2 regions of the Gordonia sp. 11cp genome follow, and region 2 is predicted to be linked to the other one. Evidence: riboswitches for the same ligand, from Rfam matches in the RefSeq annotation. Region 2 holds a riboswitch; the other holds the start of a gene.

Region 1 (15,241 bases), 1.5 Mb from region 2:
CAGGGTCGACTTGCCCGCACCGTTCTCACCGAGAATGCAGTGCACCGAACCCGCACGGACCGACATGGTCACGTCGTGGAGCGCGCGGACCGTACCGAAGGTCTTCGCCACCGAGTCGAGCGTGAGCAGCGAATCCGCGCCTGCCACTGTGATATCCGCGGTGTTCGTCATCGTCGTCGGCCTCAGTACGGCGCGACGGAGCCGTCGGCGATGGCGGTTTTCGCGCGCTCGACCGCTTGCGCCACCGCCGGATCGGTCGAGCACACGACGTAGTCGGTGCCGCCCTTGTCACTGGTCAGACCGAACGGGACCTGCGCTGCTTCCCACGTGCCGTCGAGGACCGCTCGCACCGCGTACTCGACCTCCGCGCCGATGTCGGTCTTGACGTAACCGCTGTACACCGGGTTGGTGCAGTCGCCCGGGATGGGACCGCCACTGATCTTGTTACCGGTTTCGCTCGCGGCCTGCTCGATGCCCTGCTTGCCGAGGTTCACGATCTGGCTCAGCACATCGGCGCCACCGGCGTAGGCGGCCGCCGCCGCCTGCTTGGCCTTCGCCGGATCGTTGAAGTCGCCGACATATTGCGGCGCGAGAACCCTGACGCCGGGTTCGATGAACTCGGCGCCGTTCTCGAAGGCCTTCGCCGCGTTCACGATCGCGGGGAGCTCGACGCCGCCGACGAACCCGATCGTGCCGGCCTTCGATGCCGCCGCCGACGCCGCCCCGGCGACGAACTCGGCTTCGGCCTGCTGGGGGTCGTAGTATGCGAGGTTCTCCATGGGCTCGGCATCGGCCGGGCCGCCGATCTCGACGAACGTCACGTCCGGAAACTGCGGCGCGACCTTGCGCAGGTCCGCGTCGGTCTGCCCACCCACCGAGATCACCAGTTCGTTCTCGGAGGCGAACCGCTGCAGGGCCTGCTGATAGTCGGCGGTCGCGACCTGCTCGACGTAGCTGATGTCGACCTGATCGCCGAGCTGCTCCTCGATCCGGTTGTAACCGGCGTACGCCGACTCCATGAAACCGGTGTCGTTGACCGAGCCGGGGAGGAAGACACCGACGGACAGTGTGCCGTCGTCGGCCCCCGAGCCGGAGGACCCGCAGCCGGACACCCCGAGTGCGAGCGCGCCGGCAGCGATCAATGCGATGGGAAGGGTACGTTTCATGGATCTCTCCTGGTCGGGATGGCTACCTCGTAGCGGTATACCGTTACGAAGAGAATCCGCGCCGTTCATTTCCATCCGATTACGCGTCCGTAAGGGAGCAGTTAACGGTATACCGTTATCCGATCCGGGGGTACGCTGGCCCTCGCCACCAGAAGGGAGCGCCGTGACCAGAGCCGCAGACCGCCGGGAACGCAGCGAGCGGGATCGGAGTGACGCCGTGACGAAGAAGTCGCTGAGCGATGTCGCCTACGAGGTGTTGCGCGGGCGGATCGTCGGCCTCGAGCTGGCGCCCGGCACCCGGCTGGTGGAGCGGGACCTCGCCGTGGAGCTCGAGGTGTCGCGTATCCCGCTCCGCGAAGCGATGCAGCGACTCCAGCAGGACGGACTCGTCGTCATGGTTCCCCGCCGCGGAGCGATCGTCGCGCCGTTCACCGCCGATGATGTCCGCGACCTGTTCGACGTCCGCGAGAGCCTCGAGGTGCTGGCTGCCCGGCTGGCCGCCGAGCGAGCCGGGCCGGACGGGCTCGCCTCCCTCGCCGACCAACTGGAGATCGCTCGCGACGCCACGGCGCGAGACGACAAGCCGGCCATCGCCGCCGCCAACTCACGGTTTCACACGATCATCGTCGATCTGGCCGGAAACCCCCTGCTGGAGAACGTCCTCGGCCCCCTGGAAGCCCGCACGCAGTGGCTGTTCCACCTGACCAAGGACCGAGATCCGAGCGTCCAGTGCCGCGAACACGAAGAGATGCTCGCTGCCATCTCCGCCCATGATCCCGACCGGGCAGCCGAATCGGCGTTCCACCATGTACATTCCGGCCGCGCGGCCAGCCTGGCGATGGCCGCGCACTGGTCGCGGGGCGTGCTCGACCCGGTGGCGCTTACCAAGAGCCGGCGCAGGTGATCGGCCTACGTCAGCACTCGACCACCCCCAGCGGCACGTGGACTGCCAGTCCCCCGGTCGCGGTCTCCTTGTACTTGGCGTTCATGTCGTGGCCGGTCGATTTCATGGCGGCGATCACCTGGTCGAGACTGACCAGGTGATCTCCGTTGCCGCGCAAGGCCATCCGCGCGGCATTGATCGCCTTCCCGGCCGAGATCGCGTTGCGTTCGATACACGGGATCTGCACGAGACCGCCGATCGGGTCGCAGGTCAGCCCCAGGCTGTGCTCCATCGCGATCTCCGCGGCGTTCTCCACCTGCGCGGGAGAACCGCCGAGCACCTCGGCCAGTCCGGCGGCGGCCATCGCCGCCGCCGAGCCCACCTCACCCTGACAGCCGACGTCGGCACCGGAGATCGACGCCCCCGACTTGATGAGGCCACCGACTGCCCCTGCGGTCAGCAGAAACCGGACGGTGACGTCGTCGGGGTCGGCCCGGCCGACGGGTGTGTAGCGCCGGGCGTAGTGCAGGACGGCGGGGACGATCCCGGCTGCGCCGTTGGTCGGCGCGGTGACCACCCGACCGCCTGCCGCGTTCTCCTCGTTGACGGCGAGCGCGACCAGGTTGACCCAGTCCTCGGCGTGGGCCGCCGATCGCAACGGGTCCTCACGCAGCAGACTGTCTCGCCACTGCTTGGCCCGACGGCGGACCCGTAGGCCCCCGGGCAACTCGCCGTCGGTGGTGACACCGCGGTGGACGCAGCGCTCTATGACCGACCAGATGTGCAGCAATCCGTTGCGGACATCGTCGGCCGACCGGGTGGCCGTCTCGTTCCGCAGAACGACCTCGGCGATCGAACTGCCCTCCTCCGCACAGATCGCGAGCAACTCCGCCGCGGTCCCGTAGGGCAGGGGCACCGCGACACCGCCGGCCGGTCGGTCGAACTCGTCGTCGGTCACCACGAAACCGCCGCCCACCGAATAGAATCGCGCGACCGGCAGGCGGGCGCCGTCACGGGTGTGCGCCCGGAGTTCCATCGCATTGGGGTGCCGCGGCCGCATGACCTCGGGATGGCAGCGGATGTCGTCGGTGGTGAACGCCAGGTCGACGAGGCCGCCGAGTCGGATGCGACCGGTTCGCTCCATCTCCGCGATCCGGAGAGACTTCGTCTCGGAGGTGATGGTCTCGGGTTCGTGCCCCTCCAGACCCAGCAACACAGCGGTGAGGGTGCCGTGCCCCGCACCGGTCGCGGCCAGCGATCCGTAGAGGTCGACCTCAAGGTGAGACACGGATGGCAGATCGGCCGTCCGGGCCAGTCCGCACACGAACCGCTGCGCCGCGCGCATCGGCCCTACGGTGTGCGAACTCGAGGGTCCGACGCCGATGGAGAACAGTTCGAAGACGCTGACGGTCATGCCCGGACCCCGGCCGGACGGAAAGGATGTTCGGCGGCGGCCGACGTGATGTCGGCGCCATCGACTGCGAATGTGTCGAAAGTGGACATTGTTGTACTCCAACCGATCTCGGACGAGTGATGCACTCGACCGCCCTCCCTGCTCTGTCCGTGCACCTGAGAGTTTTCGCCACCGTGGTGGCCACCTTCGGTCAATCCGGCTGCGTTGACGGATTCGTCTCCAGAGTTGCCTCGGTGTGCGGTACCTGGGCCTGAGAGATTCCCGGGAGGCGGTTGCTCCTTCGGCGTCGCGGTCATCCGCGATGATCTCCCGCACACGTCTGCGGCTCGTGGAGAACAGTCGCACGTCCGGCTTGACAGCGCAAGGCCCAGACCGCACACTTGTTGCACAAGGCGCGGTACGTTGCGTACAGCGCAACAACAACAGGAGATGTCCGAGCCGGCCGACGTCGAACCCGGCCGACTCCGAAGGTCACCCGATTCCACGGCCGAAGCCCACGCGCCGCAACACTTCCCCTCGACCCGACCACGACTGTGCAGAGAGGCCCGCACTGCTGATGACCGCTTCATCCGTCGCGCATGCCGCCGCGCGGGCACCGGAACACGACGCCCGCACCCTGATCGCCGATCGCGTCGCAGGCCAGAGCCTGCCTGCCCCGTTCTATGTGAGCCGGGACTTCTTCGACCTCGATGTCGACGAGATCTTCTCGAAATCATGGCTTTTCGTGGCCACCGAAGCGGAGATCGCCGAGCCCGGTGACTACGTCACGATCACCTTCTCCACCCGGTCGGTCATCGTCGCCAGAGACGACGACGGCCGCGTACGCGCCCACCACAACGTGTGTCGGCATCGGGGAGCCCGCCTGCTCACCGACCCGAGCGGCTCGACCGGGACGTTCGTGTGCACCTACCACTCGTGGACCTACGGCATGGACGGACGCCTGGAGTTCGCCGACGCCCAGGCCCCCGGGTTCGACAGATCGTGTTACTCGCTGCGGTCGGTGCACGTTCGGTCGATCGCCGGGCTCGTCTTCATCTGCCTGGCCGACGACCCGCCGGCAGACATCGACGAGGTCGCCGCGATCGTCGAGCCCTACCTGGCCCCGCATCACCTCGCCGAAGCCAAGGTGGCCAAGCAGACCGACCTCATCGAGGACGGCAACTGGAAACTCACGATGGAGAACAACCGCGAGTGTTACCACTGCGACGGGCATCCCGAGCTCCTCAACGTCTTCTTCCCGACCTGGGGGTACAGCGACACCGGGTCCATCCCGTCGCGCCTCGGGCCGGTGTACGACCGGTATCGCCGGGTCACCTCCGAACAGGTCGAGATCTGGGACCGCCACGACCTTCCCCATTCTAGGATCGAGCAACTCGACACGCGCCCAACGGGTTTCCATATCGAGCGTGAAGCACTCGACCTCGCCGGCGAGTCGTTCACCCTCGACGGGTCCGCCGCCTGCGGCCGTCTGCTGACCGACATCGGCGAGGCGCGGCTCGGCCGGCTGTCGATGCATCTCCAGCCCAACATGTGGCTGCACGTGACCAGCGACCATGCGCTGGTCTTCTCGGTCATCCCGATCGCCGCCGACAAGACCCTGGTCCGCACCACCTGGCTCGTCCACCGGAACGCCGTCGAGGGCGTCGACTACGACCTCGACCACCTCACCGGCGTCTGGGAGACGACAAATCAGCAGGACGCCGACCTGGTAGCGCTCGCCCAGAGCGGCATCAGCAGTCCCGCCTACGTTCCCGGACCCTACGGCCCCTCGGAATTCCAGGTGGAGGCGTTCGTCAACTGGTACGTCACGATGCTCCGCCGTCGGCTGGACATCCCGACCAACGGCACCGGCGCGTCCGACGCCGCGAGCGCATGAGAGCAACCATGGCCGACGACATCTTCCTGCAGTGTGTGTCCCGGACCGACACCACCCGGGACATGGCCACCTTCACGTTCCGGGTGGCGGGCGGATCGCCGCGTTCGGGCCCCGGACAGTCGGTCGACCGGCCGATCGACGAGGTCGACGAACACCGGACCCTCGTCTTCGCCCCCGGCCAGTTCCTCGCCGTCACCATGGAGATCGACGGCCGGGCGGTCCAGCGCTGCTACAGCATCTCCTCACCACCGACGCGACCGGGAAACCTGTCGATCACCGTCAAGCGGGTGAACGGCGGCCATGTCTCGAACTGGCTGCACGACAACCTGGTCGAGGGAATGATGATCGCCGCGACCGGCCCGCTCGGCCGGTTCACCTACACCGCCCGACCGGCCGAGAAGTACCTGTTCATCTCCGCCGGCAGCGGCATCACCCCGGTGATGTCGATGCTGCGCGCCGTCACCGACAGCGAGTCCCCCCTCGACATCGCTTTCGTACACAGCGCCCGCAACGTCGACGACATCCCGTTCCGAGACGAACTGGAGGAACTCGCACACCGGCACACCAATGTGACCCTGGCGTTCGCGGCGACGCGGATGGCCGCCGAGGACCACGCCGACTGGACCGGCCACCGCGGACGCATCGACCGCGCGATGCTCGAGCGGGTCTGCCCGGACCTCGCCGAACGCGAAGTGTTCCTCTGCGGACCAGGGCGTTTCCGCAGCGAGGTCCGTGGCGCGCTGGTCGCCGCGGGCTCGGAGCTGGCGCGAATCCACGAGGAGAGCTTCGGCTTCAGCCTCCCGGCCGACGAACCGGACACCGAAACCGGTGTCGCGGTCGACTTCTCGCGCCGTGCGCGGCGGATCACGGTGAGCCCCGGCACCACGATTCTCGCCGCAGCCGCGAAGGCGGGCGTCACCCTCCCGTCGTCGTGCGGAGTGGGTCTGTGCGGATCGTGCAAGGTACGCAAGCTCTCCGGCGACGTGGTGATGAACCACCAGGGCGGTATCCGTCCACGCGAGATCGCGCAGGGCAAGATCCTGCTCTGCTGTGCCGAACCCCTGTCCCCGGTAGTGATCGATTTCTGAGGAACACCCGACGATGACAAACCACCCCGCCGCCGCCCTTCCCCCCGGTGCACACCTGCCCCATCACCCCGAATTCCTCTGGCACGACGCCGAACCCAAGTCATCCTATGACGTCGTCATCGTCGGCGGCGGCGGCCACGGTCTCGCCACCGCCCACTACCTCGCCCGCGTGCACGGGATCACGAATGTCGCCGTGTTGGAACGGGGCTGGCTCGCCGGGGGCAACATGGCCCGCAACACCACCCTCATCCGCTCCAACTACCTGTGGGACGAGAGCGCCGGCATCTACGAGCACTCGCTGAAACTGTGGGAGGGTCTCGAGGACGAACTCGGTTACCCGATCCTCTTCAGTCAGCGCGGAGTGCTCAACCTCGCCCACACCGAGCAGGATGTGCGCGACAGCATCCGCCGCGTGGAGGCCAACCGGCTCAACGGAATCGATGCCGAGTGGCTCGATCCCAAGCAGGTCGCGGAGGTGTGCCCGATCGTCAACACCTCGTCCGACATCCGCTATCCGGTGCTCGGAGCCACCTTCCAACCGCGCGGCGGCATCGCCAAGCACGACTACGTCGCCTGGGGTTTCGCCCGTAGTGCGAGCGACGCGGGCGTCGACATCATCCAGAACTGCGAGGTCACCGGATTCGTCACCGACGGCGACCGGGTGGTGGGGATCGAGACCACCCGCGGCCGTATCGGTGCGGGCACCGTCGCGCTGTGCGCGGCGGGCCACACCTCCACCCTCACCGACCAGCTCGGCTTCCGGGTGCCGGTGCAGAGCCATCCCCTGCAGGCATTGGTCTCCGAACTCCTCGAACCGATCCACCCGACCGTGGTGATGTCGAATGCCGTGCACGTCTACGTCTCCCAGGCCCACAAGGGCGAACTCGTGATGGGCGCCGGCGTCGACTCCTACAACGGCTACGGTCAGCGCGGCGCATTCCACATCATCGAACGTCAGATGGCCGCCGCGGTCGAACTGTTCCCCGTCTTCGGCCGGGCACGCCTGCTCCGGACGTGGGGCGGGATCGTCGATGTCACCCCGGATGCGTCGCCGATCGTCGGGGCCACCCCGTACGAGAATCTGTACCTCAACTGCGGCTGGGGCACCGGCGGTTTCAAGGCGACCCCCGGGGTCGGGTGGGCCCTTGCCCACACGATCGCGACCGGTGCCCCGCATGCCGTCAACGCCCCGTTCACCCTCGACCGGTTCGTCACCGGTCACCTCATCGACGAGCACGGCGCAGCCGCCGTCGCCCACTGACCGCAACCGCGAGGACGCCACGATGCAGATGATCCGCTGCCCCCATTGCGGGCCACGCGAAGAGACCGAGTTCCACTACGGCGCCGCCGCCGGCGTCGCGTACCCAGAACGACCCGCCGAACTCGACGACACGGACTGGGCGCACTACCTGTTCTTCCGACCGAATCCCAAGGGTTCGTTGACCGAACGGTGGTGCCACACCGCCGGGTGCCGCCAGTGGTTCACCGTCGAACGCGACACCCGCACGTACGCCTTCGCCGGCGAACCGGTGCCTTCGCGTCATGCCGCCGGCGCGCCCGACTCCCCCGCCGACCCCGCACCCGGAGCCTCTCGATGAGCACATCCATCCCGAAACCCGATCTCTTCCAGCCCTTCCGAACCGGGGCCGGTGGACGCATCGACCGCAACACGCCCATCGACTTCGTCTTCGACGGGGTCACCTACCGCGGTTACCGAGGTGACACACTCGCCTCGGCTCTGCTGGCCAACGGGATCAGGGTCGTCACCACCAGCGTCAACCTCGGACGTCCCCGTGGTGTCACCGGAGCATGGGCCGAGGACGCCACCGCGCAGGTGGGCATCGAGGCACCGTTCGTCGAACCGATGGTTCCGGCCACCACCGTCGCGCTGTGTCCCGGTCTCGTCGCCCACGGCGTTCCGGGCTGGGGCAAGCTCAGCAGCGCCGTCGACGATGCCCGGTACGACTCCCTGCACCACCACCCGGACGTACTGGTCGTCGGTGCCGGCCCCGCGGGCCTGATGGCGGCGGTCGCCAGCGCTCGTGCCGGGGCGCGGGTGCTCCTGCTCGACGAACGCGCCGAGCCCGGTGGCCGGATACCCGCAGCGAGGTGGGTGGCCGCGGCTGTCGCCGAGCTGGATTCCCACCCCCACGTCACGCGCCTGACCCGGACCACCGCCTTCGGCGCCTACGACGACGGCTTCGTGCTGGCCGTCGAACACCGCACCGATCACCTCGGAACCGACGCCCCCGCGCACCTCTCCCGGCAACGGGTGCATCGCATCCGGGCCCGTCGCCTCGTTCTGGCGACCGGCGCTCACGAACGACCGATCGTCTTCGCCGGCAACGACCTGCCCGGTGTGATGCTGGCCGACGCCGGCGGTGAATACCTCGAGCGCTACGGGGTGCGGGTCGGTAGGACCGCGGTGGTGTTCACCGCGTGCGACACCGCGTACTCCACGGCCTTCGCACTCGTCGACGCCGGGGTGTCGGTTCCCGCCGTCGTCGACGTCCGGCCGGCCGTCAGCGCGGACCTACGCGAGGAGGCTCGCCGTCGAGGTGTCCCGATCCTCCCGGGCACCACCGTCAGCCGCGCACACGGCACGGCTGGCGTGACCGGGGTCGACCTGAGCGACGGCTCGTCCCTGTCCTGTGACACCGTTCTGGTCAGCGGTGGGTGGAATCCGGCGGCCCACCTGTGGAGTCAGCTGCGCGGAACGATCACCTTCGACGACCGCGCCGCGGCCTTCCTGCCGACCGGGACCGTGGCAGGTACCGAGATCGTCGGGGCGGCAGCGGGTCTGACGACCCTGACCGAGTGCCTGGCCAGCGGACGAGGCGGCGCGGTGGCGACACTCACCGGACTCGGGATCGGACTCCCGGAGCTGCGCAGCATCCCACGGGTCACCGAACGGACCCCCGCCGCGCCCGCGATCTGCTGGTACGTGTCCGATGGACCCGACGGCGGGACCACGTCGTTCGTCGACCTGCAGCGCGACGCGACCGTCGCCGACATCGCCCGCTCACTGGGCGCGGGCATGCGATCGGTGGAACATGTCAAGCGCTACACGACCATCGGCACCGGGCACGACCAGGGCAAGACCTCCGGCATCGTCACCTCCGGCATCGTGGCGGAGATGCTCGGCATCCCCGTGGGCGACGCCGGCACCACCACCTTCCGCCCGCCTTACACCCCGGTGACCTTCGCCGCGCTCGCCGGCCGCGACCGCGGGGATCGTTACGATCCGGTGCGGCGCACCCCGATCCACGACTGGCACGTCGAGCGCGGCGCCGTCTTCGAGGATGTCGGCCAGTGGAAGCGACCGCGGTACTACCCGCGTGGGGGCGAGGACATGCACGACGCGGTCCTACGCGAATGTGCCTCCGTGCGAACGAGTGTCGGCATTCTCGACGGCTCGACGCTCGGGGTGATCGATGTCGCCGGCCCCGATGCCCCGGACTTCCTCGACCTGCTCTACACCAACATGATGAGCACTCTCCCGGTCGGCAAGGTCCGCTACGGCGTCATGTGCGGCGCCGACGGGATGGTCAAGGACGACGGCACGGTGTTGCGAACCGCGGAGGACCGCTACACCGTGTACACCACGACCGGCAACGCGGCCGCCATCCTCGACTGGATGGAGGAGTGGCATCAGACCGAGTGGCCGCACCTGCGGGTGTGGATGACATCGCTGACCGATCAGGTGGCCACCTTCCCGGTCGTCGGCCCCCGGTCCCGCGACGTCGTGGGGTCGGTGTTCACCGGTCTCGACGTGTCGAACGAGGCGTTCGGGTTCATGGCGTGGCGAGACACCACGTTCCACGGGGTGCCCGTCCGGATCGGGCGGATCAGCTTCTCCGGCGAGCTCGCCTACGAGGTGAACGTCGGGGCCGGATACGCGCAGGCGGTGTGGGATGCACTCGTCGCCGCCGGTGAGCCGCACGGCATCACACCGTACGGCACCGAGACGATGCACGTCCTGCGCGCCGAGAAGGGATATCCGATCATCGGCCAGGACACCGACGGGACCGTCACGCCGCACGACCTCGGTATGAGCTGGGCGGTCTCGAAGAAGAAGCCCGATTTTCTCGGCAAGCGATCGTTCGCGCGCGGGTCGGCGACGGCGCCGGACCGCAAACACCTCGTCGGCCTGTTGCCCACGGACGGCAGCACCCGGCTTCCCGAGGGATCGCAGATCATCGCCCACTGCGCCGACCGCACCCTGCCCCCACCCCCGGTCGCGATGCTCGGTCACGTGACGTCGAGCTACCGCAGCGCGGAACTGGGCCGGCCGTTCGCTCTGGCGTTGGTGAAAGGCGGTCGCGATCTGGTCGGCACCCGTCTCGACGTCCCGATCGGGGACACGCTGTGCGAAGTCGAGATCACCACAACCGTTTTCGTCGATGCGGAAGGAGCGCGACGCGATGGCTGACACCACCGTGCACCTCGCCCCGGGGCCCGACCTCGAACCGGCCGGTCCGTTGGACAACTGGTCGGCACGGTTCGCCGAACTCGCCCCGGTCGTCCGGCTCCACGCGAGCCCCGTCGCGCAGGCGGTCATCCGACCGACCGGGCAGGAGGCGCTGCAACGCCTCGGGCTGCCCGCGGCCTGCCGGCTGCGGAGAACCGAGGACGCCACGGTCATCTGGCTCGGGCCGGACGAGTATCTCGCCTGGGCGGCCGATGTGGCACCGCACGAGTTCGCCGCGTCGATCGCCGACCGCGTGCAGGGCGAGGCCTATGTCGCCGACGCGTCCGGTCAGCGCACCCGCATCGAACTCGGCGGCCCCCGGGCGGAGACGATCCTCGCGCACGGTTGCGCGATCGACCTGTCGCCGAGGGCCTTCGGACCCGACGACGTGGCCCAGACGCTGCTGGCCCAGGCCGCGGTGATCGTGCATCGCGTGCCCGACGGATTCGCGATCTTCGTCCGCAGCTCCTATGCCGACTACCTCGCCGCGTGGCTCGTCGATGCCGCCACCGAGTACGTCGCCGACCCCACTCCCGCCCCGCTCCCGTAGAGGAACCCCCGATGTCCGATCGATTCATCCTCACCCTGCGTTGTCCGTCGCGCAGCGGCGTCACGCACGCGATCAGTTCGTTCCTCTTCAGCCACGGCTGCGAGGTGCTCGATCATCAGCAGTTCGACGACCCGATGACCCACACCCTGTTCGTGCGAACCGAATTCGCGTCCGCACTCCACTCCGGCTCCGAGCAGCTGAGCGCGGCCTTCGACCATCTCGCCGCCGGACTCGGCGCCGAGTACTCGATCACCGACCAGACGCCGCAACGGATCCTGGTGATGGTCTCGCGTCTGGGGCATTGCCTCAACGACCTCATCTTCCGGTGGCGGTCGGGCACCCTCGGCGGCGAACTGGTCGCCGTCGCCTCCAACCACACCGACCTGGCACCGATGACCGAGTCCGCCGGACTCCCGTTCCACCACCTCCCGGTGTCGCCGGACACCAAGGCGGCGGCCGAGAGCGCGATGCTCGACCTGGTGTCGTCCTACGACGTCGACCTCGTCGTCCTCGCCCGGTACATGCAGATCATCTCCGACGAGACGTGTGCGGCCCTGCGCGGCCGGGCCATCAACATCCACCACTCGTTCCTGCCGGGCTTCAAGGGCGCCAAGCCCTATCACCAGGCACACCAGCGCGGCGTCAAGTACGTGGGCGCCACCGCGCACTACGTGACCCCGGACCTCGACGAGGGACCGATCATCGAGCAGGAGGTCATCCGCATCGACCACACCCACGATCCCCGGCGCCTGGCCACCGCCGGCAGCGACGCCGAGGCACTGGCCCTGTCGCGCGCCGTGCGGTGGCACAGCGAGAACCGGGTGCTGATGAACGGGACCAGCACCGTCGTCTTCACCTGAACCAAGCCCTCTGCCCGAAAAGGATCGATTTCCCATGGCTGCACCGAAAGTCGTGATCGTCGGGGCCGGCATCGTCGGCACCTCGCTCGCCGACGAGCTCACCCAGCGCGGTTGGACCGACGTCACCGTCCTCGACCGCGGCCCGCTCTTCGCCACCGGCGGGTCCACCTCGCATGCACCGGGTCTCGTCTTCGCGACGAACCCCTCCAAGACGATGACCGAGCTCGCCTCCTACACGATCGACAAGTTCTCGTCGCTGTCGCATCCCGACGGCTGGTGTTTCAACCCGGTGGGCGGACTCGAGCTGGCCACCACCCCGGAACGGTGGGAGGACCTGCACCGCAAGGCCGGTTGGGCGACCGCACGCGGCGTCGAACACCGCCTCGTCGACCCCGCCGAATGCGCCGCGATGCATCCGCTCCTGGAACGCGACACCGTCCTCGGTGGCCTGCACACCCCGAATGACGGTCTCGCCAAGGCCTTGCGCGCGGTGGAGGCGCAGGCCCGGCGCGCGATCTCGCGCGGTGCCGAGTTCCGCGGCGGGCAGGAGGTCGTCGACGTCGTCGAGGTCAACGGCGAAGTACGCGGGGTCCGTACCGCGAACGGGGTCGTCGACGCCGACATCGTGGTGTGCTGCACCGGTTTCTGGGGCCGTGAGTTCGGTCGCCGGGTGGGACTGACCATCCCGCTCGTTCCGATGGCCCACCAGTACGCGATCACCACACCGGTCGACTCACGCCGCGGCGTCAACCCCGCCCTGGCCGAGGCGACGCTGCCGATCCTGCGCCACCAGGACCGCGACCTCTACTACCGCGAGCACGGCGACCGCATCGGTATCGGTTACTACGGTCACCGGCCGATGCCGTCGAGCGTGGGCGACCTCGATCACGAGACCGAGATCTCGCTCGACGAGATGCCCTCGAAGCTCATGTTCACCCCGGAGGACTTCGACGACGCGTGGCAGCACACGGTGGCACTGCTGCCCGAACTCGGCAACGGCAAGGTCGAAGAGGGCTTCAACGGCATCTTCTCGTTCACCCCGGACGGCCATTCGGTCATGGGTGAGCATCGCGACCTGGCCGGTTTCTGGGTCGCCGAGGCCGTGTGGGTGACCCATTCCGCCGGCGTCGCGAAGACCATGGCCGAGTGGATGATCGACGGCACCCCCGGCGTCGACGTCCACGAGATGGACCTCTATCGCTTCGAGGAGGACGCACTCACCGACGACTTCATCCTCACCACCAGCTCGCGGGCCTTCGAGGAGGTCTACGACATCATCCACCCGCACGATCAGCGCGTCGCACCGCGTAACGTGCGCACGAGTCCCTTCCACGACCGGGAAGCCGAGCTCGGCGCGGAGTTCTGGGAGAGCGGACTCTGGGAGCGGCCCGCCTGGTACGAGGCCAATCGCCCGCTGCTCGAGCAGAAGGTCGCCGACGGGTTGCGGATACCGGAACGCGACACCTGGTCGGCCCGCCACTGGTCGCCCATCGCGGTCGCCGAGGCCGCGCACACCCGCAGCCACGTCGCGGTGTACGACATGACCCCGCTGACCCGGTTCGAGCTGTCCGGGCCGGGTGCACTCGCCCTGCTGCAGCACCTCACCACCAACAAGATGGACAAGTCCGTCGGCTCGGTGACCTACACGCTGATGCTCGACGAGAAGGGCGGTGTCCGTTCGGATCTGACCGTCGCCCGGCTCGCCGACGATGTGTTCCAGGTGGGCGCCAACGGCCCGCTGGACTTCGACTGGATCACCCGGCATCTCCCGGCGGACGGGTCGGTCGTCCTCCGTGACATCACGACCGCCACCTGCTGCCTGGGACTGTGGGGCCCGCTCGCCCGGGATGTTCTGGCCCCGCTGACCACAGCCGACCTCACCAACGACGGATTGCGATACTTCCGCTCGACGACCACCACCGTCGGCGCGGTTCCGGTGACGCTGATGCGGGTCTCCTACGTGGGCGAACTGGGTTGGGAGATCTACACGTCCGCTGCCAACGGCCGGGCGTTGTGGGACACCGTGATGGCGGCGGGCCGGCCCCACGGCATCATCGCGGCCGGCCGGATCGCCTTCAACAGCCTGCGAATCGAGAAGGGCTATCGATCGGCCGGTGTCGACATGACGATCGAGCACACGCCCGCCGCGGCGGGCCTCGACTTCGCCATCCGCAGATCCGACGCGGACTTCATCGGCGGATCCGCTCTGGCCGAACGCCGTCCGGCGAGCAGGCTGCGCACACTACGCTTCACCGATCCGGCGGCCGTCGTCCTGGGCCGAGAGCCGGTGTCGGTGGACGGCGAGGTGGTCGGCTACATCACCAGCGCCGGGTGGTCTGCCACCGTCGGTGCGTGCCTGGCATTCGCCTGGCTACCGGCCGATCTCGCCGAGGACGTCACCGTCGATGTCGCCTACCAGACCACCCACCACGAGGCCGTCGTCATCGCCGACCCGGTCGTCGATCCCCAGATGACCCGAATTCGGAGATGACCGGAGAGGCACCATGAACGACGACATCAGCACCACATCCACCCGACCACGTATCGACCTGACGGTGTTCGGCGTGACCGCCGCACTCGTCATCGCCTTCCTGGCCTGGGGGTTGGCGGCACCGGACAACCTGTCCGCCGTCACCACCGACATCCTCTCCTGGATCACCGGCAGCCTGGGCTGGTTGTTCATCCTCTCGGCCACCGGATTCGTGGTGTTCGCGGTCTGCCTGGCACTCAGCAAGTACGGCAAGATCCCGCTCGGCAAAGACGGCGAGAGGCCCGAATTCCGCACCATCAGCTGGATCGCGATGATGTTCAGCGCCGGGATGGGTATCGGCCTGATGTTCTTCGGCTCGTATGAGCCGCTCTACCACTTCGTCGAGGCGCCTCCGGGTATGACGGCGGGCGACGTCCGGACAGCGATGGCCACCACCATGTTC
Region 2 (15,241 bases):
GTCCGACGAGGAGAAGCAGCAGGAACTCGACAACAACTGCCAGTCCATCCTCGGCTACGTGGTGCGCTGGATCGACCAGGGTGTCGGCTGTTCCAAGGTGCCCGACATCCACGACGTCGCGCTCATGGAAGACCGTGCGACCCTGCGGATCTCGAGCCAGCTGCTGGCGAACTGGCTGCGTCACGGCATCGTCGGCGAGTCCGACATCGTGGCCTCGCTCGAGCGGATGGCCCCCGTGGTCGACCGTCAGAACGCCGGCGACCCGACCTACCGTCCGCTGGCGCCGGACTTCGACTCCAACATCGCCTTCCAGGCGGCCAAGGAACTGATCCTCGAGGGCACGACGCAGCCGAGCGGCTACACCGAGCCGATCCTGCACCGGCGGCGCCGCGAGTACAAGGCGGCCAACCCGGCGGGTTGAGCGACCGCGTTCCGACATAGGCGATACGACCGTGCCGATCCACCGAGGATCGGCACGGCGTATCGTCGTACCCTGCACTGCGCACCGGGTCGCCACGGCCGACCGGGCGAGGGTCGCACCGAGCAGGGAGGGCATCGGCGTTGGCACATCACCGGAGTAGCGGCGGGGAGAGCATCCGCAGCCGCGGCGTGAGCCGAGGTGTCGTCGCCACCCTCTTGTCGGTCCTGCTCGTCGCGGCCGTCGTCGTCACGTGGCAGGACCTCGGCGATCAGATCGATCGGCAGGCCGACGAAGCCGCCGCCCAATGTGTCGAGGGTCGCGAGTCGGTCCCGATCATCGCCGATCCCGACATCGCGCCGGGGCTGGCCGCGGTCGCCAAAAACTTCGGGGAGACCAATCCGGTCGTGCGCGACAAGTGCGTCACCGTCGACGTCCGTCCGGGCGACGCGAAGATCACGCTCGACGGCTTGTCGGGGTCATGGGACACCGAGTCGATGGGCGCCTATCCCGCCGCCTGGGTGCCGCAGTCGTCGGTGTGGTCGGCAGATCTGGCGGCGGCGAAGCCGGATGCGATCGAGGGCAACACCCGCTCCCTGGTCTCGACACCGGTCGTGCTGGCCGTGTCTCCCGAACTCAACGGCGCCCTGGCCGGGCGACTCGACTGGTCTCAGATCCCCACCCTGCAGCGGCGGGACAACTCGCTCACCGACTTCGGCCTCCAGGGCTGGGGGTCGCTGCGGATGGCGATGCCGATCGGGGCGCAGTCCGACGCCAGCGCGCTGGCCGCCCAGGCGGTCGCGACGCGTGTCACCCGGACCACCGGGCCGCTGACCACCGCCGACGCCCAGTCGCCGCGGGTGAGTTCCAGCGTGCGCGCCATGCTCGAGGGCGCCCCCCTCTCTCCGGACGGGACGCCACAGGGCGCGGCGACGGTCATCGCCGACGCGCCGGACGCGGCGCGGGCCCGCATCCACGTCGTTCCCATCACCGAACAGCGCCTGTTCCAGATGACCCGCGGCGACGACCGCGCGCGGCTGGCGGAACTGATCCCGTCCGGTCCGACGCCGATCGCCGACTACCCGGTGGTCCGGCTGTCCGGTCCCGCGGTGACCGACTCGGCGACCGATGCCGTTGCCGAGTTCATCGAGTTCGCCTCGGAGCCGGAGCAACTCCGGTTGCTCACCGAGCTCGGTTTCCGCGGCGACGCCCCGATGCCCGCGCCGACCTCGACCGTGACGTTCCCGCGGACTCCGGATCCGATGCCCACGCCCGAGAACGGCGCAATCGTCGCCATCAACCGGCTGGTCTACGGACCGGCCAGCGTCCCGGCGAGCTCGACCGCGTCGACGGTGCCGTCGGGAACCGCGGGCGGCTAGCGCACCGGCCCCGGTCGCTTCGACACGGCTCGTCGCTGCGCTCCTCACCTGCTCAACGAGCAGTAGGGAACGTTCGTCGCTGCAAGCGACCAGGTCAGTTGCTGTAGGCCTCGATGGGCGGGCAGCTGCACACCAGGTTGCGGTCGCCGTAGACCCCGTCGATCCGCCGGACGGCCGGCCACACCTTCGCCCGGCCACCCGCGGACGGGAGGCCCTGCGGGTAGACGGCGAGTTCCCGGGAGTACGGATGATCCCACTCGCCTACCAGCGACTCCGCCGTGTGCGGCGCGCCGCGGAGCGGGTTGTCGTCGACGGGCCACTCCCCTCGTCCGACGAGTTCGATCTCGCCCCGGATCGCGATCATCGCGTCGCAGAACGCGTCGATCTCGTCGAGGTTCTCGCTCTCCGTGGGCTCGACCATCAGGGTGCCCGCCACCGGGAAGCTCATGGTCGGAGCGTGGAAACCGTAGTCGGCGAGCCGTTTTGCCACGTCGTCGACAGTGACTCCGGTGGCCTTCGTGATGGCCCGGAGGTCGAGGATGCACTCGTGGGCGACGAAGCCGTCCTCGCCGGTGTACAGCACCGGGTAGTGCTCACCGAGCCGCTTGGCGACGTAGTTGGCGGCGGTGATCGCCGTCAGCGTCGCACGCCGCAGGCCGTCCGCACCCATCATCGCGATGTAGGCGTAGGTGATCGGCAGGATCGCCGCCGATCCGTACGGGGCGGCGGCGATGGTCGCCGAGCCGGGCAATTCGTCGGCGAGCGGGTGCCCGGGGAGGAAGGGCGCGAGATGCTCCCGGACCGCGACCGGCCCGACGCCCGGTCCGCCGCCGCCGTGCGGGATGCAGAAGGTCTTGTGCAGGTTCAGGTGACTGACGTCGCCACCGAAGTGGCCCGGTCGAGCGACGCCGACCAGCGCGTTGAGGTTGGCGCCGTCGACGTAGACCTGTCCGCCCGCGTCGTGAACGGCACCGCAGACCTCGCGGACGTCGTGTTCGAAGACTCCGTGCGTCGACGGGTAGGTGATCATGATCGCCGCGACCCGACCGTCGTTGGCGTCGATCTTCGCGCGCAGATCGTCGAGGTCGACGTCGCCGTTGTCGCGGCACCCGACGACCACGACCCGCATGCCCGCCATGACCGCCGACGCGGCATTGGTGCCGTGGGCGCTCGACGGGATCAGGCACACATCCCGGTCGACGTCACCGCGGCTGAGGTGATATCCGCGGATCGCCAGCAGGCCCGCGAACTCGCCCTGCGACCCCGCGTTGGGTTGCAGACTGACACGGTCGTATCCGGTGACCGCCACGAGCCAGCCCTCGAGCGTCGTGATGAGCTCGCGGATTCCCTCGGTGTCGTCGGCCGGCGCGAACGGGTGCAGTTGTGCGAAGCCGGGCCAGGTGATGGGTTCCATCTCCGTGGTGGCATTGAGCTTCATGGTGCAGGACCCGAGTGGGATCATGCTGCGGTCGAGGGCGATGTCCTTGTCCGACAGGGCGCGCAGGTACCGCAGCATCGCGGTCTCGGTGCGATACCGGTTGAACGCCGGGTGGGTGAGGAACTCGCTGGTGCGATTCTCGATCGGCTGCGCGAACGCCCGCGGCGTGACGCCGGCGACCTCGAAGGCCCGCAGCACCGCATCGACGTCTGCGTCGGTCGTCGTCTCGTCGCAGGCGATGCCGATGGAGTCGGAATCGACCCGGCGCAGGTTGATGCCTTCCTGGCGGGCCCGGGCCACGATGGCATCGGCCTGCCCGGGTGCGCGCACCTCGATGGTGTCGAAGAAGTTCGCGTGCGCCACCGCGAATCCGCCGGCCGCCACCGAGTCGGCGAGCCGGGTAGCGGTCGCGTGGGTGCGTCGCGCGATGGCGCGCAAGCCGTCGGCACCGTGGTAGGAGGCGTACATGGCGGCCATCACGGCCAGGAGCACCTGCGCGGTGCAGATGTTGCTCGTGGCCTTCTCACGACGGATGTGCTGTTCCCGGGTCTGCAAGGCGAGCCGGTAGGCCAGATTGTCATCGGCGTCCTTGGAGATACCGACCAGACGACCGGGAAGCTGCCGGGCATGCTTCGATCCGACCGCGAGGTACCCGGCATGCGGCCCACCGAAGCCCATGGGCACACCGAAGCGTTGCGTCGTGCCGAAGCAGACGTCGGCTCCCTGCTCGCCGGGCGGCGTGCGGAGGGTCATCGCCAGCAGATCGGCACCGGCGGCGACGAGCGCTCCGCGGTCGTGCGCCGCGTCGATGATCGCGGTGGCGTCGAGGACGCGACCCGATGCGCCCGGCACCTGGAGGATCACCCCGAAGAACTCCCCGTCGGGCAGTCCGTACCCGGGCAGCTCGGGATGCAGCGACGCCTCGACGACCTCGATGCCCAGCGGCTCGGCGCGAGTGTCGATCACGGCACGGGTCTGCGGGAACAGGTCGGTGTCGACGACCACGCGCGGTGACTTCGACTTACCCGCACGGCGCATGAGCGTCATCGCTTCGGCGGCCGCGGTGGCCTCGTCGAGCATCGAGGCGTTGGCCACCTCCATCCCGGTGAGGTCGGCCACCATGGTCTGGAAGTTGAGCAGCGCCTCGAGACGCCCCTGGCTGATCTCCGGCTGGTAGGGCGTGTACGCGGTGTACCAGGCCGGGTTCTCCAGCACGTTGCGCAGGATGACGCCGGGCGTGTGGGTGCCGTAGTAGCCGAGCCCGATCATCGAGCGGGCAACGGTGTTTCGTGCGGCGAGGTCGCCGAGTTGGGCGAGGACCGCACTCTCGCTGAGCGGCTCGGGCAAGGCGCCGAGCACGTCGGAGTCGAGTTCGTCGGCGATGACCGCGGGGATGACCCGGTGGGCCAGCTCGTCGAGGGAGGCCGCGCCGATCGCCTCGAGCATGCGCCGGGTCTCGTCGGCATCCGGACCGACATGGCGATCGACGAAGGCGGCCGAGACCTGGGCGGCGGCAGCTGTGGCGGGGTCCGGGGCGTCGGACGGGGTCGCATCGGTGATGGACACGGTGGAGGGCACCTCTCGCAGGCGCCGGTGCGCGCACCGGCTTGCTGACCCTCCCCCTCTGTCATGTCGTCGGCCGCAGCCGATGTGACGCCTGAGAGATTCGGTGCCCCGCAGCGTTGCGCGACGACCTTTCACCGTGGGCGGACGACGGATCGTCACTTTCCAGAGACGTCGTCACCACCGCGGTCCTGGGTGCCTGAGAGTTTGACGGGGAGGTGTTGCTCCTTCGGCGGCCGCCGGCATCTCTGCCTTCGGCGCTCTCCCGCAGCGTAGCGACGCGGGCCCAGTCTACGCGGGACGCGGACTAACCGGTGCGACGGGCGCGGTTCTTGCGGCGCGCGGCGAGTTCGTCCTCGGGCGCGGTCTCGCTGACACCGCCGTCGGCCCGCTCTCCGGGGAAATCGGCGATGGTGCCGGTCAGCTCACGCATCGCGCCGCTGACCGCGATACCGAACACTCCCTGCCCGCCTTGCAGCAGGTCGACGACCTCTTCGGCCGACGTGCACTCGTACACCGTCGTGCCGTCGGAGAACAGTGTGATTCTCGCGAGGTCCTCGACACCGCGCTGGCGCAGGTGGTCGACGGCGACGCGGATGTTCTGCAGGGAGATGCCGGTGTCGAGCAGCCGCTTGACGATCTTGAGGACGAGGATGTCCTTGAACGAGTACAGGCGCTGGCTGCCCGAGCCCGCTGCTCCACGGATCGACGGGACGACCAGCGAGGTGCGGGCCCAGTAGTCGAGCTGGCGATAGGTGATACCGGCGATCTGGCACGCGCTCGGTACGCGGTAGCCGACGAGTTCGTCGGGCACGGTGTCGTCCGGGAACAGGCCCGGGGCGATGTCGCCGAGACTGCCCTGGGTCGGGACGGCGTCGACACGCTCGGTCACCGGACGATCGGGTGACTGGTCGCTCGACGTCGTTTCGCTGTCGACCGGACGATCGCCCACTTCTGACTCCCTCGCAAAGCTCGGATCGGACGCCGCACCACAGTGCCTGACGTCCACGTCCACACTACGCGGTCCAGGCTGTTTCCGGTCGGCCGATTCATCTTCATCGGCCCGTGTCCGGTGCTCGATGTCGCTGATGACGCTATGCGGCGGATGACGGAGGATCAACGCGACTCGCCAGCACACTCAACCTCAACTTGAGATCGAGACAAATGGTGACCGGGCGGTGTCCGTTCCGTGATCTGGCCCCCGGCGTCGGAAACGAGCGCGGTCCGTCGCACGGGATGCGCCGACCGGTCAGGCGCCACTCGCCTTGAAGTCGTCCGGGGACACGTTGTCGAGGAACTCCTTGAACTTCTCGACCTCGTCCTCTTTGACCTCGTCGGCCTGCGCCTCGGGGGCCTCGTCGGACTCCTCGTCCGGGATCAGCAGACCCGCCTCGGCGAGCACCTCTTCGTCGGCGATGATCGGGACCTCGGCCCGCATCGCGACCGCGATCGAATCCGACGGCCGCGCCGACACGCGCAGGTCGCCGGTGAAGATCATCTCGGCGTAGAAGGTGCCCTCTTGCATGTCGACGATCCGAACCTCGAGCAGGGTCTGCCCGAACTCCTTGATCAGATTGACGATCAAGTCATGCGTCAAGGGGCGAGGAGGCTCGATCCCCTTCTGCCGCAGGGCGATCGAAGCCGCTTCACTCTGCCCGATCCAGATCGGCAGATAGCGCTCACCCTCCACCTCGCGCAGCAACAACACCGGCTGGCTCTGCGGGGGTTCGACCCTGATGCCCACCACACGCATCTCGCTCATCTCGCACCTCCCAGACGCCTTGTACGGCGCTCGTTTCAGTGATCTCGACGCTACACCGACTGAGTGGACAGCGGCGGCCGACTCGCGGCGGTTTGGGACGATCGTGGCTGTTCAGTCCGGTGCGGCCGGCCGCGACGGGCACCGACCCGCGCACGCCCGGAGATCAGTCCAGCGCGCTCTTGACGGCAGCCTTGACCAACTGCGTGTGCAGGGTCACCGACAACGCGGCGATCTCACGCACGAGTTCTTCGGCACGGTCCCGCGCACCCGTGCCCTTGCCCTTGGCGATCGGGTTGGCGATCTGGGCGACCAGGCCCGCCTCGCGGTCCGCGGACACCTTGAACGCCCGCAGATGACGGGTTTCCAGGCCGTAACTGGCCAGGGCGGCCGCCGCCTCGACGAGCCGTACCGCGTCCTCGTCGAAGAACCCGGCCGGCCCGGCGATCAGCAGCCCGTTGCGCTGGAGTTCGGTCACGAAAGCCGAATCGACTCCGGTCCGTTCGATCAGCGACTCACGGGAGACGCGCCCGGCCCGGGCACCGAAGTCGGTGGCCGGCGCCACGGTCCCGCGGGCCGCGGACAGCACCCGCGTCCCGCCCGGACCGAAGCCGCCGTTCCCGTTGTCGATCGCGTCCAGCTGCTCTTTGATCACCTTGAGCGGGAGGTACCGATCCCGCTGGGCGGTCAGCACGAATCGCAGCCGATCGCAGTCGGCTTGGCTGAACCGCCGATATCCCGACGGTGCCCGTTCCGGGGTCACCAGACCCTCCGACTCCAAGAATCGGATCTTCGAGATCGTGATGTCGGGAAAGTCATCACGCAATTGGGCGAGGACCGTGCCGATCGACATCGATCCTTCGCCGCGGGGGGCCGTGGACGCCGTCACGGGTGTCAGGCGTCTGCTTCGTCGCGGGGACCGCTGAGGAAGACCAGGCGGAACTTGCCGATCTGGACCTCGTCGCCGTTGCTCAGCGACGCGGTGTCGACCGGTTCCCGGTTAACGTAGGTGCCGTTCAGGCTGCCCACATCGACCACCTGAAACTCGTTGTCGCCGAGGCGGAACTCGGCGTGACGGCGGCTGACGGTCACGTCGTCGAGGAAGATGTCGCTGTCGGGGTGCCGGCCGGCCGAGGTCGTCGGCTGGTCGAGGAGGAACCGCGACCCGGCGTTGGGTCCTCGCTTCACGACAAGCAGCGCGGTCCCGGGAGCGAGTCGCTCGACCCCCGTGTCGGCCGGCTCACTCGAGGTGCTGGTCCCGGCATCGAGTTCGTTGATGAACTCCTCCCGGAACACCGATGTGGTCTCCACCGGCGCCTCGAAGTCCCTGTCGTTTTCGCTCACCGCTTCTCCTTCGTCATCGTCAGTGCCAACCGCATAGTCGTCAACCATGTCCTCGGAACAGTCGGAACCGTCCGGGACGATGCCCGTCGGCTCTCGCCGCGATGGCCGGTCGAATCTACATGACTTGTGCGGCCGGGTAGTTCTGGGCGCGAGATCGTGAGCATCGGTGTCACGTCGCGCCCCTCGTTCCCACTGCCGTAACCGTACCGGTCATGCCGATCGCACCGGCGAGCGAGTCGACTCCGGCATCGTCGATCATATCGCTCCGGGAGCCATCAGCCGGGTCGATCGGGGCACCGGCCGCTCACGGCCACCGGGCACTCAGCCCTCGATGACGGCGCGGTAGCCCGCGGCGTCGAGGATCTCGCCCAGATGCTCGTCGAGGATCGCCTCGTCGGCCGCTTCGATCTCGACCAGCCAACCCTCGCCGTACGGGTCGGAGTTGACCAGTTCCGGCGACGCGTCGAGGGCGTCGTTGACCGCCGACACCGTCCCCGCGAGCGGACCGAAGATGTCGGACACGCTCTTGGTCGACTCCACCTCGGCGAACGACTCCCCGACCGTCACCTCCGCACCGCTCTCGGGCAACTGGACGAAGACCACATCGCCCAGGGCGTCCTGTGCGTAATCGGTGATCCCGACGCGCACCGTGGTCGGTCCGAGTCGCTCGATCCACTCGTGCTCCGCGGTGTAACGCAAGGTCTCTGGCACTTTGCTGTCGGTCACGCGAACCCCTTTCGTTCTCGGTCAGACCCTACTGTCTGCCGAGGCGCCTGCCCGGTGACGCGGCGGCATGTGCCGCACCACCAGGATCGTCTGATACCAGTACAGGACGAAGGACCACACATACAGTCCGACACCCCAGATCATGAAGGCCCAACCGATCGGGTATGCGATGGTCCCCACGATCGAATCGAGTTGTCCGGCAAGGAGCCACGGGAAAGCACTCATGAGCGCGAACGTCCCGGCCTTGCCGATGTAGAGCACCGGGAGCGCCAGCACACCGCGCGACCGCAGCAACGGCGCCGAGGCGAACAGGAGGACGTCCCGCGCGATGATCACACCGATCAGCCACCACGGCAAGAAGTCCCGGATGCCGAACGCGATCGGGATGATCACGATGTAGAGCCGGTCGGCGGCCGGATCGAGCAGCGCACCGATCCGCGACGACTGATCGAGCAGCCGCGCGATCTTCCCGTCGGCCCAGTCGGAGAACCCGGAGAACATGAGGACCGCGAAGGCCCACCCGTCCGCCTCCTCGACGAGGAGCAGCCACACGAACACCGGGATGAGAGCGAGCCGTAGCACGCTCAGCGCGTTCGGGACCGTGACGATCCGGTCCGGAGCCGGCGTGGTCGCCGCCTCCGGCTCGGTCACCGGAAGATCCCGATGATGCCCTGCAGTGTTTTCGCCCCGCCTGAGGAGAACAGATTGTCGTGGACCATGTAGGTCCACGTGGTCGTCGAGCGGTGCAGATCCGCGGATCCCAGGTCGACACCCTCGGGCGTGATGTCGGCCTCGCGGAATGTCTCACGCGCCTTTGTGAGAGCCGTACCGGGCAGGTCGGCGAACTCGGCGAGGATCAACCGGTGGAACTCGTCGAGCGGACTCTCCTTGCCCAGTGACCGCAGGTGGATGCTCGCGCGCACGTCGGAGACGAACGCGAGATGGTCGGCCCACGCGCGGTCCAGGTGGTACAGCACGATCTCGCGCGCGGCCTGCGACAGCACTTCTCGGGGTACCGGCGACACCGCCGGGGCCTCGTCGGCGCCGGCATCGGTCGCCGTCGCGTCCGTTCCGGCCACATCCGACACACTCGCCTCGGTCTTGTCGGTCCCGGGCTTGTCGGTCCCGGGCTTGTCGGTCTCTGGCTTGTCGGTCTCTGGCTTGTCCGTCTCGGACTCGGCAGGCGTCTTCTCGCCGGTCAGCTGGGCGTAGCGTTCCGGTTCCAGGTCCGCCAGCTCGTCGAGCGCGGTGTCCGTGGTGAGGATCTGCATCCGTCGCTCCACGATGATGTCGCGCTGCTGGTTCACCAGCTTGTTGTAGCGCCAGGTGTTCGCGTGGAGTTCGAGCATCACGCCCTCGGCAATCCGCTGGGCCTGCTCGATGAGGTCGATGCCCTTGCTGCCCATCGAGCCGTCCTCATTGGGCGACACCGGATCTCGTTTGAACGCGAGGTTCTTGGTGACGACCGGGTCCTCGAGACTCGAGAAGAACACCGACGTTCCCGGATCGCCCTGGCGGCCCGCGCGACCGCGCAGCTGGCTGTCGAGACGTTCGGTGTCGTGCCGGCCCGTTCCGACGACGCACAGCCCGCCGAGTTCGATGACCTCGTCGTGGGCGTCCGCGTCGTCCTTGGAACCGCCGAGGCGGATGTCGGTGCCCCGTCCGGCCATCTGGGTCGACACGGTCACGGCACCCCGTGCGCCGGCCTCGGCGATGATCTTCGCCTCCTCGGCGTCGTTCTTCGCGTTGAGCACCACCGACGGCACCCCGGCCTTGTCCAGGAAGTACGCGAGCTCCTCGGACTCGGCGACGTCGTGGGTGCCGATGAGGACGGGCTGCCCGGTCTCGTGGATCTCCTTGACATAGGCCACGATCGCCTCGACCTTGTTGGCCTTGGTGTCGTAGACGCGGTCGGGCAGATCGGTCCGGACGTTGGGCGTGTTCGGCGGGATCTGAGAGACGCGCAGCTCGTAGAACTGGCGGAACTGTTCACCGGCGGCGAGCGCGGTACCGGTCATGCCGCACACCTTCGGGTAGCGGCCGATAAGCGCCTGCACGGTGATGGTGTCGATGACCTCGCCCGAATCGGTCTGGGCGAGACCTTCCTTGAGCTCGACGGCGGCCTGCACACCGTCGGGCCAGCGCTGCAGCTGCGCCACCCGGCCACGCGAGGCGTTGATGAGGTGCACGCCACCGTCGCGCACGATGTAGTGGATGTCGCGTTCCAGGAGATAATGCGCATGCATCGCGATGCTGACGTGCACGAGGGTCGACCCGACGTGTTCCTCGCTGTAGAGGTTGATCCCGCCGAGCTCTTCCTCCACGAACGCCGCACCCTCGTCGGTGAGGGTGACGTTGCGTCCCTCGGCATCGACCTCGTAGTGCTTGTTCTTCATCCGCGACACGACGTCGTGGATCGCCGCGTCGGGCACCTCGGTCTCGGTCGACCCGGCGAGGACCAGCGGTACGAGCGCCTCGTCGACGAGAACCGAGTCCGCCTCGTCGATGATCGCGACGTCGGGTTTGGGTGACACGAGGTCCGATTCGGACAGCGCGAGCTGGTCGCGCAGGACGTCGAAGCCGATCTCGTTGACCGACCCGTAGGTGACGTCCGCGGCGTATGCGCGTCGGCGTTCCTCGCGGTCGGAGTTCTCCGAGACCGCGTGCACGGTGATGCCGAAGACGTCGAAGAGCGGTTTCATCCACTCGGCGTCGCGAGTCGCCAGGTAGTCGTTGACCGAGATCACATGGACCTGGTGCCCTTGCAGCACATGCCCGATCGCGGCGATCGCCCCGGCGAGTGTCTTGCCCTCGCCGGTGGCCATCTCGACGATGTCGCCCTCCAGGAGTCGGAGGGCACCCTGCAGCTGAACGTCGAAGGGCCGAAGGTCGATGGCACGGTCGGCGGCCTCACGGACCAGGGCGAGGAACTTCGCGCGGTCGGCGGGCTTCTCCGTGATGTCGAGTTTCTCCGCCTCGGCGCTGAACGCGTCGTCGGCGAGTTCGGCGGCCCAGTCGGTGTGGGCTTCGGCGTCCTTGATCACTCCCAACGACTTCGACTGGTTGCGAGTCGATTGGGCGCCCAGAAGTCGCCACATGCTGTTGCTCAGCTTTCCCACCGAAACATTTCTCCTGATCGTTCCCGGTTTCCGTCGCGACCCGCCCCCTCCCGGCGGCCAGGTCAGCAACAACGGTACGCGGCCGCTGGTCGACCGAGGACGCCGACATTATGATCAGTCCACCCGATTCGGCTCGAGGACTAAGGACGGCCCATGACCAGGACTCGCCGGAACAGGGTTCGTCTCCGCCTCGTGCGGGCGGTGATCGCCGGATCGCTGATCGCGGTGGGCGTGGGTCTCGGTGCGTTCAACGACTGGTGGGTGGCGCTGTTCTTCGGGATCCCGCTGGTGTTCGTCGGGATAGCGATCAGTCCGCGCGCGTCCCGGGTGTCCGAACTGCCGGAGTTCCGGCGCGCGACGTCGCCCGACGCGCCGCAGGTGGAGGTCGAGGCACTCACGCGCAGCAGCCTCACCGCCGACGACCTACAACCGACCATGGTCACCGCGACCATCAACCCACCGAACGACACCGCCTACCGTGCCCGCTGGATCACCTCGATGACCAAGGGCAACTTCCAGTCCCTGACCGAAAGCCCGTTCACCACCCTGCCGCCGGACTCACTCCCGCCGCGCGATCAGACCGACACCCCCGAATTCGACGACCAGCCCGGGCGCTGGGCTCTCGCCTACCCGGTGGTGACCCTGCTCGTGGCCGGCGCACTGCTGTTCGGCGTCGCGGGCGGGTGGCACGTGGAGGGACCCTCGCTGTCGGGTTTCGACTCCGCCCTCGATTCCGGCGACGACTCGTCCACCGAAGAGGAAGCGGCGAGCCTCGCCGACCGGCACCGTCGGATGCTGGAGGCGATCATCGAATACGAAGGGCCGGAGGCGACGCGCAACGTACTGGCGCTGAGGTATCAGATCGACTCCTCGTCGGATCAGGCGATCGTCCTCGACCCGGCAACCGGACGCGCGACGAGCGTCCTCGTCGGGGACGGGTACTCGAATTCCTCGGCGGTGCCGAACACCGACCGGGCGAACAAGACCTTCGACGCCACGGCAATCGACCCGAACGTGCTCGGCTCGGTCGCCGAACCGATGGTTGCGGCCGTCCGTCCGTACTCCACCGAACCCGAACTCGAACGAATCGCGATCGAGCGCGGCGCACCGGACGCGCCGGTGCTCATCACCGGGACGATCGAACCCGGCGAGGGCGTCTTCGAGGACTACTCCGTCCAGGCGACACCCGACGGCACCGTCGCCGAGTTCTTCGACCCTGCTGACTTCCAGAAGTCCTTCGAACTGGCCCGGCGTGAACTGGCCGCGGCACGCGTCCCGCTGAACGCACCCGTCATCGAGGAGTTCATCATCCAGGGCATCGCCGACGGCGTTTCTCCGGTGACGGCGAGCGTCATCCAGAACTCGGGCGGCGTTCTGGTCCGCTACCGGATCGCCGACCGTGGCGGCGAGATTGCCGTCGCCCCAGGCTATTTCCCTTCATCGAGCATCTCGGCGGGCCGGTATCGAGCCGACGGTTTCCGCTTCGACAGCATCTCCGCGGAGGTCTTCGATCGGGTGCGTGCCGACCTGATGAGACGCGCGTCGGTCCCCGAGTACGACCGTGACGCAGTGGGCGTGGAGGTCGAGCTCGACCGCATCAGCGACACTCAGGAGTTCGTGATCCGGATGGAGATCGCCAATACCGACGGCGCCGAGGCTTTGTACACCCTGGACGGACGTTTCATCAGGGAAGGCCGGTAACCGGACGGCTCCCCTGACCGGGGCCTGTACCGCCTCGCCTCACACCTTCGGCGTACCCGCCTCGAGCGCTCTCCGGGTGACGGCCTGCAGTTCGGCCACCGCCGCCTCGGGCGGGTGGAGCACACCGCGGTCGGTCATGGTGCTGACGATGTCGCGGACCCGGCCGTAGTAGGTGGCCTGCTCGGCGGGCGTGGTGCTGGCCGCAGCGTGGTTGTAGAGCTTGAGCGCGGTGTCGAGGTCGTCCTGATCGCCCTGTTCCAGATAGGACGCCCCCACCCGTCGGCCGTTCTTCTCGCAGGCGATCCAGGCCCGCCGCAGTCGGGCGACCGACTGCTGGTAGGCGTCGGCGCGCGAGCGGTTCCCCGGATAGTCGTCGGTCCGCAGGGCCATCGCCTCGTCGAGCGCTAGATGGAAGGTCTGCGTCTGGTCGACGGTCACGTCGGTCACGGCCGGGTACCGGAGCAGCATGGCGGGGTCGAGTTCGTAACTGCCGTAGGCGCCGAGAACTTCGTCGTGGCGACGCGCTGCCTCCTCCCACAGTCGTTGCGCCGCTTCGTCGGAACCCGCGTCGACGATCCGCGGTCCGCTCGTCGGGGGCCGGGTCAGATCGACGGGCTCGTCCGGCGGAGCGCTTGCCGCGGCGGCCCGCGGCTGCTGCCCGGCCGACGTCGCGGTCTTCTTCCTGGTGGCAATGCGTTCGGGCGCGTGCTGCCGGAGACGGGCCAGGACCTCCGCCACCGCCGGGTCCCCTTCCACGACGGCGACCCGCCAGAAGTGCGTCTCCGGCGCGGTGTCGGGGTCGTCGTCGCGGTCGGGCGGGGTCCGGTCGGCGGGGACGGGCTTTCCGTCCCGGGTCGCGAAGGTCAGTTTGAGGTACTTCTGTCCGATCACCGTGAGATGTCGCGCACGCTCGCCGGTCATGTCCGAGGTGGCGTCCGCCGGCCCGCCCACCGCGACCGTGACCAGTGAGGAGAGCGGATAGCTGACCAGTGTGCGGTCCTCGTTCCCGAAGTAGACCGTGTCCTCGTCGACGGTCAGCAGGACAGCGCCTCGTTCGCCGAGCCGCCCGAATGCCGCCCCGAGCAGGGAGGCCACGATCGCCGCGCCGACCACCGCCGAGGTGACCAGACCGTCGACCCCGGCGACGTTGAGGGCCACGAGGGCGACCATCCCGGCGACCATGAGGACCCAGGCGGCTGTGGCCGAACGATGATGGCGACCGGTCAGGTACTCGGTCCGACACGTCACCGGGACCATGGAGCGCCCACATTCGTCATATCCATACCCCTGTCCGGTCGGCTACCGTTGTGCACGTGAGCTCCGGCGAACGCCGTCATCCGGCGCAGAGACGTCAACCCGTACCGGGACGTCGATCCGCGCACGACCGTCACCCAGCCCGCGAACACCGCATCAGCTTACGCATGGCGTTGCTGCTCAGCGCGGTGATCGTAGCGCTCGGTACGACGATCGTCGGACCCGGTTCCGCGTCCTCGGCTCCCCCGGCCCCCGGCTTCGTCGGCAAGACCTACACCTCGACTGCGGTGACCGGAGAGCAGATCCCCGGCGGCGGACCGCTGGAGGTCAGTTTTCCCGCCGCCAACCGGATCGCCCTGTCGGCCGGATGCAACCGACACATCGGCGACCTCCGCGTCGACAACTCACTGCTGCGCCTGGGCTCCCTCGCCTCGACGATGATGGCCTGCCCCGGGCCGCGCGCCGGCGCCGACACCTGGGTCACCGAGTTCACGAAGGAACCGCTGACCTGGTATTCCGTCGGCCACGCCCTGGTCCTCG

What was found. Region 2 has a riboswitch for glycine ahead of gcvP (aminomethyl-transferring glycine dehydrogenase). Riboswitches for the same ligand answer to the same signal wherever they lie in the genome.
Region 1: linked by a shared signal. The riboswitch ahead of AC3B6C_RS13950 (L-serine ammonia-lyase) and the one ahead of gcvP (aminomethyl-transferring glycine dehydrogenase) in region 2 are both predicted to bind glycine.

What each region holds. Positions count from the first base shown of each region.
Region 1 covers NZ_CM173437.1:3,103,268-3,118,508, reverse strand. The annotation lists gene AC3B6C_RS13965 (ABC transporter ATP-binding protein) at 1-171, opposite strand, end outside; gene AC3B6C_RS13960 (BMP family ABC transporter substrate-binding protein) at 183-1,166, opposite strand; gene AC3B6C_RS13955 (GntR family transcriptional regulator) at 1,330-2,070, shown strand; gene AC3B6C_RS13950 (L-serine ammonia-lyase) at 2,081-3,463, opposite strand; glycine riboswitch at 3,692-3,785, opposite strand; gene AC3B6C_RS13945 (aromatic ring-hydroxylating oxygenase subunit alpha) at 4,020-5,339, shown strand; gene AC3B6C_RS13940 (FAD-binding oxidoreductase) at 5,348-6,427, shown strand; gene AC3B6C_RS13935 (sarcosine oxidase subunit beta family protein) at 6,441-7,688, shown strand; gene AC3B6C_RS13930 (sarcosine oxidase subunit delta) at 7,711-8,025, shown strand; gene AC3B6C_RS13925 (FAD-dependent oxidoreductase) at 8,022-10,859, shown strand; gene AC3B6C_RS13920 (sarcosine oxidase subunit gamma) at 10,852-11,448, shown strand; gene purU (formyltetrahydrofolate deformylase) at 11,460-12,308, shown strand; gene AC3B6C_RS13910 (GcvT family protein) at 12,343-14,799, shown strand; gene AC3B6C_RS13905 (BCCT family transporter) at 14,813-15,241, shown strand, end outside.
Region 2 covers NZ_CM173437.1:4,633,987-4,649,227, forward strand. The annotation lists gene AC3B6C_RS20830 (malate synthase G) at 1-421, shown strand, start outside; gene AC3B6C_RS20835 (hypothetical protein) at 562-1,797, shown strand; gene gcvP (aminomethyl-transferring glycine dehydrogenase) at 1,892-4,801, opposite strand; glycine riboswitch at 4,975-5,076, opposite strand; gene AC3B6C_RS20845 (MerR family transcriptional regulator) at 5,106-5,750, opposite strand; gene AC3B6C_RS20850 (bifunctional nuclease family protein) at 6,048-6,560, opposite strand; gene ftsR (transcriptional regulator FtsR) at 6,724-7,446, opposite strand; gene garA (glycogen accumulation regulator GarA) at 7,452-7,949, opposite strand; gene gcvH (glycine cleavage system protein GcvH) at 8,223-8,627, opposite strand; gene AC3B6C_RS20870 (CDP-alcohol phosphatidyltransferase family protein) at 8,649-9,278, opposite strand; gene secA2 (accessory Sec system translocase SecA2) at 9,275-11,746, opposite strand; gene AC3B6C_RS20880 (hypothetical protein) at 11,900-13,447, shown strand; gene AC3B6C_RS20885 (hypothetical protein) at 13,487-14,704, opposite strand; gene AC3B6C_RS20890 (META domain-containing protein) at 14,869-15,241, shown strand, end outside.